DNA from 2 places in the Devosia sp. Soil_C_22 genome. Region 1 is predicted to be linked to the other one. Evidence: predicted binding sites of a transcription regulator. Region 1 holds the regulator's gene; the other holds the start of a gene.
The links. Region 1 encodes LexA, which represses DNA repair genes until DNA is damaged. Its sites were predicted from a motif close to TGTTCNNNNTGTGTTCNG; they were not measured.
Positions count from the first base shown of each region.

Region 2: a site for LexA is predicted at 3,121-3,138, ahead of AC3A6I_RS14920 (putative DNA modification/repair radical SAM protein). Genes of this name have one in related genera too.

Region 1 is NZ_JBDGIY010000001.1:1,897,492-1,902,311, reverse strand. Features, by position in the region: gene AC3A6I_RS09050 (molybdopterin molybdotransferase MoeA) at 1-1,180, shown strand, start outside; gene lexA (transcriptional repressor LexA) at 1,317-2,039, shown strand; gene AC3A6I_RS09040 (2-dehydro-3-deoxygalactonokinase) at 2,290-3,195, shown strand; gene AC3A6I_RS09035 (2-dehydro-3-deoxy-6-phosphogalactonate aldolase) at 3,200-3,811, shown strand; gene AC3A6I_RS09030 (SMP-30/gluconolactonase/LRE family protein) at 3,808-4,680, shown strand; gene AC3A6I_RS09025 (ComEC/Rec2 family competence protein) at 4,685-4,820, opposite strand, start outside.
Region 2 is NZ_JBDGIY010000001.1:3,086,304-3,091,123, forward strand. Features, by position in the region: gene efp (elongation factor P) at 1-113, shown strand, start outside; gene AC3A6I_RS14915 (UdgX family uracil-DNA binding protein) at 255-1,694, opposite strand; gene AC3A6I_RS14920 (putative DNA modification/repair radical SAM protein) at 1,876-3,117, opposite strand; gene AC3A6I_RS14925 (ring-cleaving dioxygenase) at 3,299-4,249, shown strand; gene AC3A6I_RS14930 (vWA domain-containing protein) at 4,347-4,820, opposite strand, start outside.

The sequences.
Region 1 (4,820 bases):
CGTCTTCCGCAAGCTCCCCGATCTCGGCAGCGAAGCCGTACCGCTGTCCCGCGCCCACGGCCGCGTGCTCGCCAAGCCGCTCGTCGCCACCCACAACCAGCCGCCCTTCGATGCCAGCGCCATGGACGGCTACGCCGTGCGCGCCGCCGAAGTGGTGCCCGGCCGCCCGCTGAAGCTCGCCGGCACCTCGCAGGCCGGGGCTCGCTTCGTCGGCATGATGGAGCATGGCCAGTGCGTCCGCATCTTCACGGGCGCGCCCATGCCGATCGGCGCCGACGCCGTGATCATGCAGGAAGAAGCGACCGCCAAGGGCAACCAGATCAGCTTCGAAAAGACCCCGGTGGCCGGCCATTCTGTCCGCAAGCAAGGCTTCGACTTCAAGCGCGGCACCGAACTGCTGCCGGCCGGCGTGGCGCTCACGCCCGGCATGCTCAACCTCGCCGCCTCCGCCAATCGCCCCGAGCTGACAGTGACGAAACGTCCGCGCATCGCGGTAGTCGCCACCGGCGACGAGCTGGTGCCGCCCGGCTCGACGCCGGGCCCCGACCAGATCATCGCCTCGAACAGCTACGGCCTTATCCCGCTGCTCGCGCCCTACGCCGCCGAGGTGATCGACCTCGGCATCGTGCCTGACGACACGAAGAAGATCGAGGATGCCCTGCTCTCGGCCTTCGACCAGGGCATCGACATGCTGGTGACCACTGGCGGCGCCAGTGTCGGCGAGCGCGACTACGTGCAGGAAGTGTTGCGCGACCTCGGCGTCGAGCTCGATTTCTGGAAACTGAGGATGCGTCCGGGCAAGCCGCTGATGTTCGGCACCCGCGGCAAGGCGCTCGTCTTCGGCCTCCCCGGCAACCCGGTCTCGGCGCTCGTCACCTCGACCATCATCATCAAGCCGGCCCTGCGCGCCATGACGGGCTTTGCCGACCCCTACTGGCCCCGCATCGGCGCGCCGACGCTGAAGGGCCTGCCCGCCAATGGCCCGCGCCGCCACTACATGCGCGCCACGCTCAGCCGCAACGATATCGGCTTCCTGCAGGTCGATCCGATCTTCGAGACCGATTCCAGCCATTCGAGCTCTCTGGCATTGGCCGATGCGCTGATCGTCCTGCCCGAGGATTCGCCCGGCGTCCCGCCTGGCGAGATTGTCGACGTCATCCCCCTCAACTGGGGCGCCTAACCCCGGAATCCCGTACGTTTTGGCGCCGACAGCACCCCGTCGCTAACCGGATATTTACCGCACGGTTGCAGAACATAACTGGAACGGATACAACACGTTCAGTCTTTGTTCCGATTCTGCTCACCGGAGCCGCCAGATGCTGACGCGCAAGCAACATGAATTGCTGATGTTCATCCACGAGCGGATGAAAGAGTCAGGTATTCCACCTTCCTTCGACGAGATGAAGGACGCGCTCGATTTGCGCTCCAAGTCCGGCATCCACCGGCTGATCACCGCGCTCGAGGAGCGCGGCTTCATCCGCCGCCTGCCCAACCGGGCCCGGGCGCTCGAGGTGATCAAGCTGCCCGATTCGATGAACCCCTCGCTCGGCGGCCGCAAGGCGCGCTTCGAGCCGTCGGTTATCGAAGGCAATCTCGGCCGCGTCGCCGCTCCTCCGCCCCGCCCGGCTGCGGCAGCGCCGGCCGACGAGCCCTATCGCTCCGTCTCCATCCCGGTCATGGGCCGCATCGCGGCCGGTACGCCCATCGAGGCGATCCAGACCCATAGCCACACCATCGCCATTCCGCCCGAAATGCTCGGGCCTGGCGAGCACTATGCGCTCGAAGTGCGCGGCGACTCGATGATCGATGCCGGCATCTTCGATGGCGACACCGTGCTCATCCGCAAGCAGGACATGGCCTCGACCGGCGAGATCGTCGTCGCGCTGGTCGATGAAGAGGAAGCCACGCTGAAGCGCCTGCGCCGCCGCGGCAATTCGGTGGCCCTCGAAGCGGCCAATCCGGCCTACGAGACCCGCATCTTCCCGCCCGACCGGGTGAAGGTGCAGGGCCGTCTCGTCGGGCTGCTGCGCAAATACTGAGTTTGACCCACCGCCAATCGGGTCCTGGGGCCGGCTTCGCGCCGGCCCTTTTTTTCTTATGAAATCAGAGCCGATAGACGACAGTTGCACTAGGGTCTTGGTGCCAAAGACGCTAGGTTCCGGCGCGCTTCGCGGACACATCGTCCGCGGTCGCATCGGCGCGATCCTACCGGGAGAGTGGATCACCTTCCCGACCGCGCTTTAGGCGACACCACGTCCGGCCTTCCGCCGGCACGTCAGGGAGAAGAATTTGGCAGGACAAGTCGAGTGGGTCGCGGTCGATTGGGGCACCTCCAATCTGCGCGCCTGGGGCATTGATGGCGATGGCGAGATCGCGTTCTCGCGCTCCTCGCCCGACGGCATGGGCCGGCTGAGCCGCGAGCAATATCCCGAAGTACTGACCGGGCTGCTCGGCAGCGAGGCCGACGGCGTCAGCGAGGTGGTGATCTGCGGCATGGCCGGAGCCCGCCAGGGCTGGATCGAAGCGCCCTATCTCGATGCCCCCGCCGACTTGCGGACGCTCGCCAACGGGGCCGTTTGGCCTGACATGCCCGGCGAGCTCGACCCGCGCATCCTGCCGGGCGTGTGCATGCGCGATGTCGGCGCCGAGGACGTGATGCGCGGCGAGGAAACGCAGCTGCTCGGCCTGTCGAGCCTCGTCCCCGGCTTCTCCGGTCTCGTGGTGATGCCCGGCACGCACAGCAAGTGGGCGCTGCTCGATGGCACCCGCCTCACCCGCTTTTCGAGCGCCATGACCGGCGAAGTGTTCGAGCTCCTGCGCACCCATTCCGTGCTGCGCCACTCGCTGGGCGGCGAGCTCGAGGGCGAGGACCGCGATATCGGCTTTGCCGCCGGTCTCGACCAGGGCCTCGAACATCCCGAGCGCCTGACGGCGACGCTGTTCAAGGTCCGCGCCGGCGCCCTCCTCTCCGGCCGCTCCGCACCCTGGTGCGCCGGCTTCCTTTCGGGCCTCCTGATCGGCGCCGAGATCGGCGGGCAGAAGAGCTGGATCGGCGGCAGCGAGATCCCGCTGATCGGCAGCGTCGGTCTCAGCGGGCTCTATCAGATCGCCTTCGACCGGCTGGGGGCGAAGACGCGCGTCGTCGACGCCACTGACGCGACGCTTGCCGGCCTCAAGGCCGCCAGACAGGGTTAGGACCATGGACCACCGTCACATCATCGCCATCCTGCGTGGCATCACCCCGCCCGAAACCATCGCCGTGTGCGAGGCGCTTGTCGGCGCCGGCATCACGCTCATCGAAGTGCCGCTGAACTCCCCCGAGGCGCTGAAATCGATCGGCGATGCGGCGAAGGCCTTCGAAGGCCGGGCTTCGATCGGCGCCGGCACGGTGCTCGCCCGCTTCGAGGTCGACGAGATCGCCGATGCCGGCGGCCAGTTCATCGTCTCGCCCGATACCAATCCCGAGGTGATCATCCGCACGCGCGAGCTGAACCTCGCCTCCTATCCCGGCGTGTTCTCGCCCACCGATGCCTTCACCGCTATCCGCGCCGGGGCGACCGGACTGAAATTCTTCCCGGCCGAAGTGCTCGGCCCCAAGGGCATCAAGGCCATGAAGGCCGTGCTGCCGCCGGCACTGCCGCTTTATGCCGTAGGCGGAGCCAACCCCGACAATTTCGGCGAGTATTTTGCCGCCGGCTGCGCTGGCTTCGGCCTCGGCACCTATATTTTCAAGCCCGGCATGCACGCCGGGGAGGTTGCCGAACGAGCGGTCAAAGCCGTTGCGGCCTATGAGGAGGGACGATCCAAATGAACCGGAAGGCCGAGCTTTTCGTCGATAGCCGCTGCGAGTTGGGCGAAGGGCCGTTCTGGCATCCGCTGCTCGGCCGCCTGTTCTGGTTCGATATCCTCAACCGCACCATGCTGAGCGCCGGCCCCGACGGCCACATCGTCGATCGGGTCGTGTTCCAGGACACGGTGGCCGCCGCCGCCGTGATCGATGCAGACAACCTCGCCGTGGCCCAGTCCGGCGTGCTGCTGCGCTACAACCTCGTCACCGATGAACGGACCCCGATCGCCCCGATCGAGGCGGACATCCCGACGAACCGTACCAACGACAGCCGTGTCGATCGCACCGGCGGCTTCTGGATCGGCACCATGGGCCGCAAGCCGGAAGGTCCGAGCGGCAACGTGCATCGCTACCGCGCAGGCGAGGTGGTGAAGGTGATCAGCGACATCCGCGTCCCCAACTCGCTCTGCTTTTCGCCCGACGGTCGCACCGCCTATTTCACCGATGCGGGCAAGATGATCGTCAAGTGCGCGCTGGATCCCGAGACCGGGCTACCCGCCGGGCCATGGGAAGACTTCTACACCATGGATGGCCTCGGTGGCGCCGATGGGTCGGTAGTCGATTCCGAAGGCTTCCTCTGGAATGCCCGCTGGGGCGGCGGCGCAGTGATCCGTATCTCGCCCGAAGGCACGCTGGTCGAAACGATCGAAGTGCCCGGTGTCACCCGCGTCAGTTGCCCCGCCTTTGGCGGGCCGGACTACCGAACGCTCTATCTCACCACCGCGCGCGAGAACATGGCGCCCGAAGAGGTCGACAGCCAGCCGCATGCCGGCAGCGTCTTTGCCATCGATATCGAAGTGCCTGGCCTGCCTGAGCCGTTCCTGACGCTCTGAGTGCTCACTGTGGCGCTGCTCGCCACGGCCGGCTGAGTGGCGGAATGGCGGGGCGGACCTCGAAGGCCGCCCTGCCCTCGTCCCAGCGCAGCCAGTGCACGCCACCGCGCGCCAGAGCCTCGGCGTCGATGACCGTACTC
Region 2 (4,820 bases), 1.2 Mb from region 1:
CGGCGACGCTGAACAACGGCGTCAAGACCATGGTCCCGCCCCATATCGGCGTCGGCACCCGCGTCGTGGTGATGACCGAAGACGGCTCGTACGTCGAACGCGCCAAGGACTGAGACCCTCATCCGGCGCTACGCGCCACCTTCTCCCCGACGGGGAGAAGAATACGGAGAGGCTGGAGGCCACCGCTATTCCTCTCCCCGTCGGGGAGAGGGTGGATCGGCCGGAGGCCGAGACGGGTGAGGGGTTCAGCCCCCTCACCACCCCATCGCCTTCCCTACCGCCCGCAAATCCTCGACGAACCGCTCCCGCTCCCGCGCTGCCTCCTCGCGATCCGGCATGCGCAGCAGATAGCTGGGGTGCACGGTCGCGAACATCCGCGTGCCATCCTCGAGCTCGGTGATCTTCCCGCGCACCGACGACAATGTCGTCCCTGAGCCAGCCAGACTTGACACCGCTGTCGCCCCCAGCGCCACGATCAGCCTGGGCTTCACGAATTCCCGCTCGAGGTTCAGCCAGAACTTGCAGGCCTTCACCTCCCCCATATTGGGCCGCTGGTGCAGCCGCTTCTTGCCGCGCGGCACGAACTTGAAGTGCTTCACCGCATTGGTGACATAGGCCCGCTCGCGCGGCAGCCCTGCCTCGGCCATCGCCGCGTCGAACACCTTGCCCGCCGGCCCGACGAACGGCTTGCCCGCCAAGTCCTCCTGGTCGCCCGGCTGCTCGCCCACGAACATCAGCCCGGCGGTCTTCGGCCCTTCGCCGAACACCGCCTGCGTCGCGTGCTCGTAGAGCGGGCAGCGCCGGCATTCGTCGATCGCCTCGCGTGCCTCTTCGAGCGAGCCGATTTCCTCGTCAGCCGGCTCCGGCTCGACCTGCCGCTCCATTCGCCTCAGATGTTTCGATGACGGTTCGTTTGCCTGTCGTGCGACCATTTCGGCCTCCGCTTCCCGCGCACCGCGGATCAGGGAGGGAATGAGTTCGGCCTCGGGCAGGTTGCGCCAGTATTTCACCGGCATCTCCGATTTCATCATCTGAACCTTCAGTCGGGCCGGATTGAAGATCGAGGCGAAGTAGCTCTTCCACACCGGCTCCAGCGCATCCTCGGCCGGCACATCGGCCTTGCTGCCGCCCGCCCCGAATTCCAGCGTCTCGCCGTCCCAGTAGGCCGAGCGATAGGGAGTCACGATCGCCCAGATCATGCCGGTGAAGCGCCTGACGAAGAACGGCGCCACCCGCTCGAGCACGTAGTGCTCGGGCTCGAACCAGGCCACGAAACGCTCGAGTCCGCTATCGTCGGCAATCTCCTTGAACCGCACGAACGCCTTCATCTTGTGGGCGTCGCGCCGCACCGCCGACACCCGCCGATCCAGCCGCTCCACGTCCGGATCCGACCGCACCGTCATCAGCGTGGAATCCTTCTGCAGCCGCCATAGCAGCCGGTAGAGCAGCGCGAACCGCTCCGGATCGGTGTGGCAGATCCCGGCCTCGGCCCAATCGATGAACCGCTGCGGCACCGTCCCGACCTTTCGGCCCGTCACCTGTGGCGCCGGCTCCGCAGTGCTGAACAGATCGTCCGGCGTCGTCGGATCGAGCCACGTCACCTCGTCCGGCGGGACGGCGGCAAGCAGCAGCCCCCGGGCTGCGGCGCGCCATTCGTCGAAATCGTTGAGCGATTTCAGCCGGATGGTTTTCACAGCGCAGCCCAGTGCGTAAGCTCCACCCCACCCACCGGCTTCGCCGGTCCCCCCTCCCCATCAAGGGGAGGGAAACAGCGGGCAACCTCCACTCCGACTTCGCAGTCGGGTCTCCCTCCCCCTTGTGGGGAGGGGGCACCGGCGAAGCCGGTGGGTGGGGGTGGCCAAGCACTCCGAGCCATCAAAACAGCTCCATCTGCACAGGCTCCGGCGTCATCCGCCGCCGCAGCCCCGCGTCATCCGTGAGCTTCCCCGGCGTCCAGTCCGCCGCCTCTATGAATGGCCGCGCCTTGTCGATCGAGCCCGCCATCCGCGCCACATCGGCCAGCGTCAGCCGATGGTGCCGACGCCCGGCGAGTATCCGGTCCACCACCCGCACCCCCAGCCCCGGCACGCGCAGGAGCCGCTCGCGCGCCCCGCGGTTCACGTCCACCGGAAACAGCGCGCGGTTGCCGAGCGCCCAGGCGAGCTTGGGGTCGACCGCGAGATCGAGATGCCCACCCTCCCCACCCGAGACGATCTCATCCGCGTCGAACCCGTAGAACCGCATCAGCCAGTCGGCCTGGTACAGGCGATGCTCGCGCAGCAGCGGCGGCGCCTTCACCGGCAGGCGCGAGCTCGCATCGGGAATGGGCGAGAAGGCCGAGTAGTAGACCCGCTTCAGCCCGTAGCCCGAATAGAGCCCGGCACTGCGCCTGAGGATGATCGCGTCGTCCGATCCATCCGCGCCCACAATCACCTGCGTCGATTGCCCGGCCGGCGCGAGCTTCGTCGGCTTCTTCTTGCCCTCGACCTTGCCCTCCGGCCGGCTCTCCTCGCGCTTTGCCTCGATCGCCGCCATGGCGGTCCGGATGGCACTCGGCTTCTTCTCCGGCGCGAATGTCTCGAGGCTCACATCGGTCGGTAGCTCGATATTGGTCGAGAGCCTATCCGCCCATCGGCCCGCTTCCGCCTGAAGTTCTGCCGAAGCATTAGGAATGATCTTTAAGTGTATGTACCCATTGAACCTGTGGGTTTCGCGTAGCGTGCGAACGACGCGCACCAGTTCTTCCATCGTGTAGTCCGGCGAGCGGATGATGCCCGACGACAGGAACAGCCCCTCGATATAGTTGCGCTTGTAAAAGCCCAGCGTGAGATCCACCACTTCCTCGACGCTGAATCGCGCCCGCTGCACGTTCGAGGACGAGCGGTTGACGCAATACACGCAGTCGTAGACGCAGAAATTAGTCAGCAGGATTTTGAGCAGGCTGATGCAGCGTCCATCCGGCGCATAGGAGTGGCAGATGCCGCTCCCCTCGGTCGAGCCGATCCCCTTGGTCTCGAGACTCGACCGCTTGACCGTGCCGCTCGAGGCGCAGGAGGCATCGTACTTCGCCGCGTCCGAGAGGATCGCGAGCTTGTTGGAAAGCGTCAGCTGGACCATACATGTTCACTATTCGTTCGCATCGAACATGAACCCGCCACCGACTCGTCGCAACACAAAATGACATCCGCCCGATCACGCCTTCGTTCGCTATCGCTGAACGATCAGTCCCGCGCCGGTGCCTTCCCACGGACACCGCCTGCCCCTAAGTTCTGAGCCAACGGAACCAGAGGAGGCATAAATGGCCCTCGAACTCGGTGGCATCCACCATCTCACCGCCATCACCGCACAGGCACAGCGGAACGTCGATTTCTACACGCGCGTGCTCGGCATGCGGCTGATCAAGAAGACCGTCAACCAGGACGATGTCAGCGCCTACCACCTGTTCTACGGCGATGCCGTCGCCTCCCCCGGCGCCGACCTCACCTTCTTCGATTGGCCCGCCGCGCCCAACAAGCGCGGCAACCACGAAGTCGGCCGCACCGGCCTGCGCGTCGCCACTGAAGCCGACCTCAGCTGGTGGAAAGAGCACCTCGCCGAGCACGATGTCGCCTCCGGCAACATCAAGGAGCGTGCCGGCCACCTCTCCCTCGATTTCGAGGATTTCGAGGGCCAGCGCTTCCGCCTCATCGCCGATCCCAAGGCCGGCCCCGGCCACCCGTGGGACATGAGCCCGATCCCCGCCGAGCACCAGATCCTCGGCCTCGGCCCGATCACGCTGTCCGTGCCCGACCTGGCTCGCACCGCTAACGTCCTCACCAACGTGATGAACATGCGCGAAATCCGCACCTACCCGGCGCGCGAGAAGCATGGCGAAACCCACGTCTTCGAGATGGGCCCGGGCGGCGCTGCGGCCGAACTGCATGTCGAGGTGAACCCAGGCGCCCCGCAGGCCCGCCAGGGCGCCGGCGGCGTCCACCACGTCGCCTTCCGCACACCGGACAAGGATCAGTTCAACGATTGGGTCCGCCGCCTCACCGGCTCGGGCATCCGCTCGTCGGGCGAGGTCGAGCGCTACTATTTCAAGTCGCTCTACTTCCGCGAGCCCAACGGCATCCTGTTCGAGATCGCCACCGACGGCCCCGGCTTCACCGCCGATGAGCCGCTGGAAACGCTCGGCGAGCGCCTCACTCTCCCGCCCTTCCTCGAGCCGCGCCGCGCCGAGATCGAAGCGGGACTGAAGCCGCTCTGAGCGGCCAAGCACCGCCCTCTCCGTGATCCTCCCCCGCTGCGCTGGGGAGGATCAAGAAGGCCCGCTGGCCCGTCGGCAGTCACCTCTCCGGTGCCCGCTACGGCGCCAGCGCTGCCGCAAGGTCCACCAGCCCGACGAACTCGGCCCGATACCCGTTCTCGTCGGCACCGCGCGCCCCGCTCGCCAGCGCCCGGATCTCGTCCCAGCGCATCTCGCCGTAATTCGAGCCCTTGAGCTTTTGCCCGAAGGCCGCGACTGCCGCCGCAAAGCGCGCATCGTCCGAGGCCTCGCCGATCTCGCGCACCGCCAGATCCTGCCCGATCGGCTGCTCGACCAGTGTCGACGTATCGCCATCCGGCAGCTTGTAGCGTAGCTTCAGGTAGCCGATCTCGCCACTCGACATGGCCGGAGCCGCCGTCGTCTCCCCGCCATAGCGCAGCGGATCGTTGAGCGCCGCGCCCGAGCCGACCGGGGTTATCTCGTACAGGGCCGTCACCGTGGTGCCCGCCCCGATCTCGCCGGCATCGACCTTGTCGTTGTTGAAGTCCTCACGGTTGAGCGCCCGCGTCTC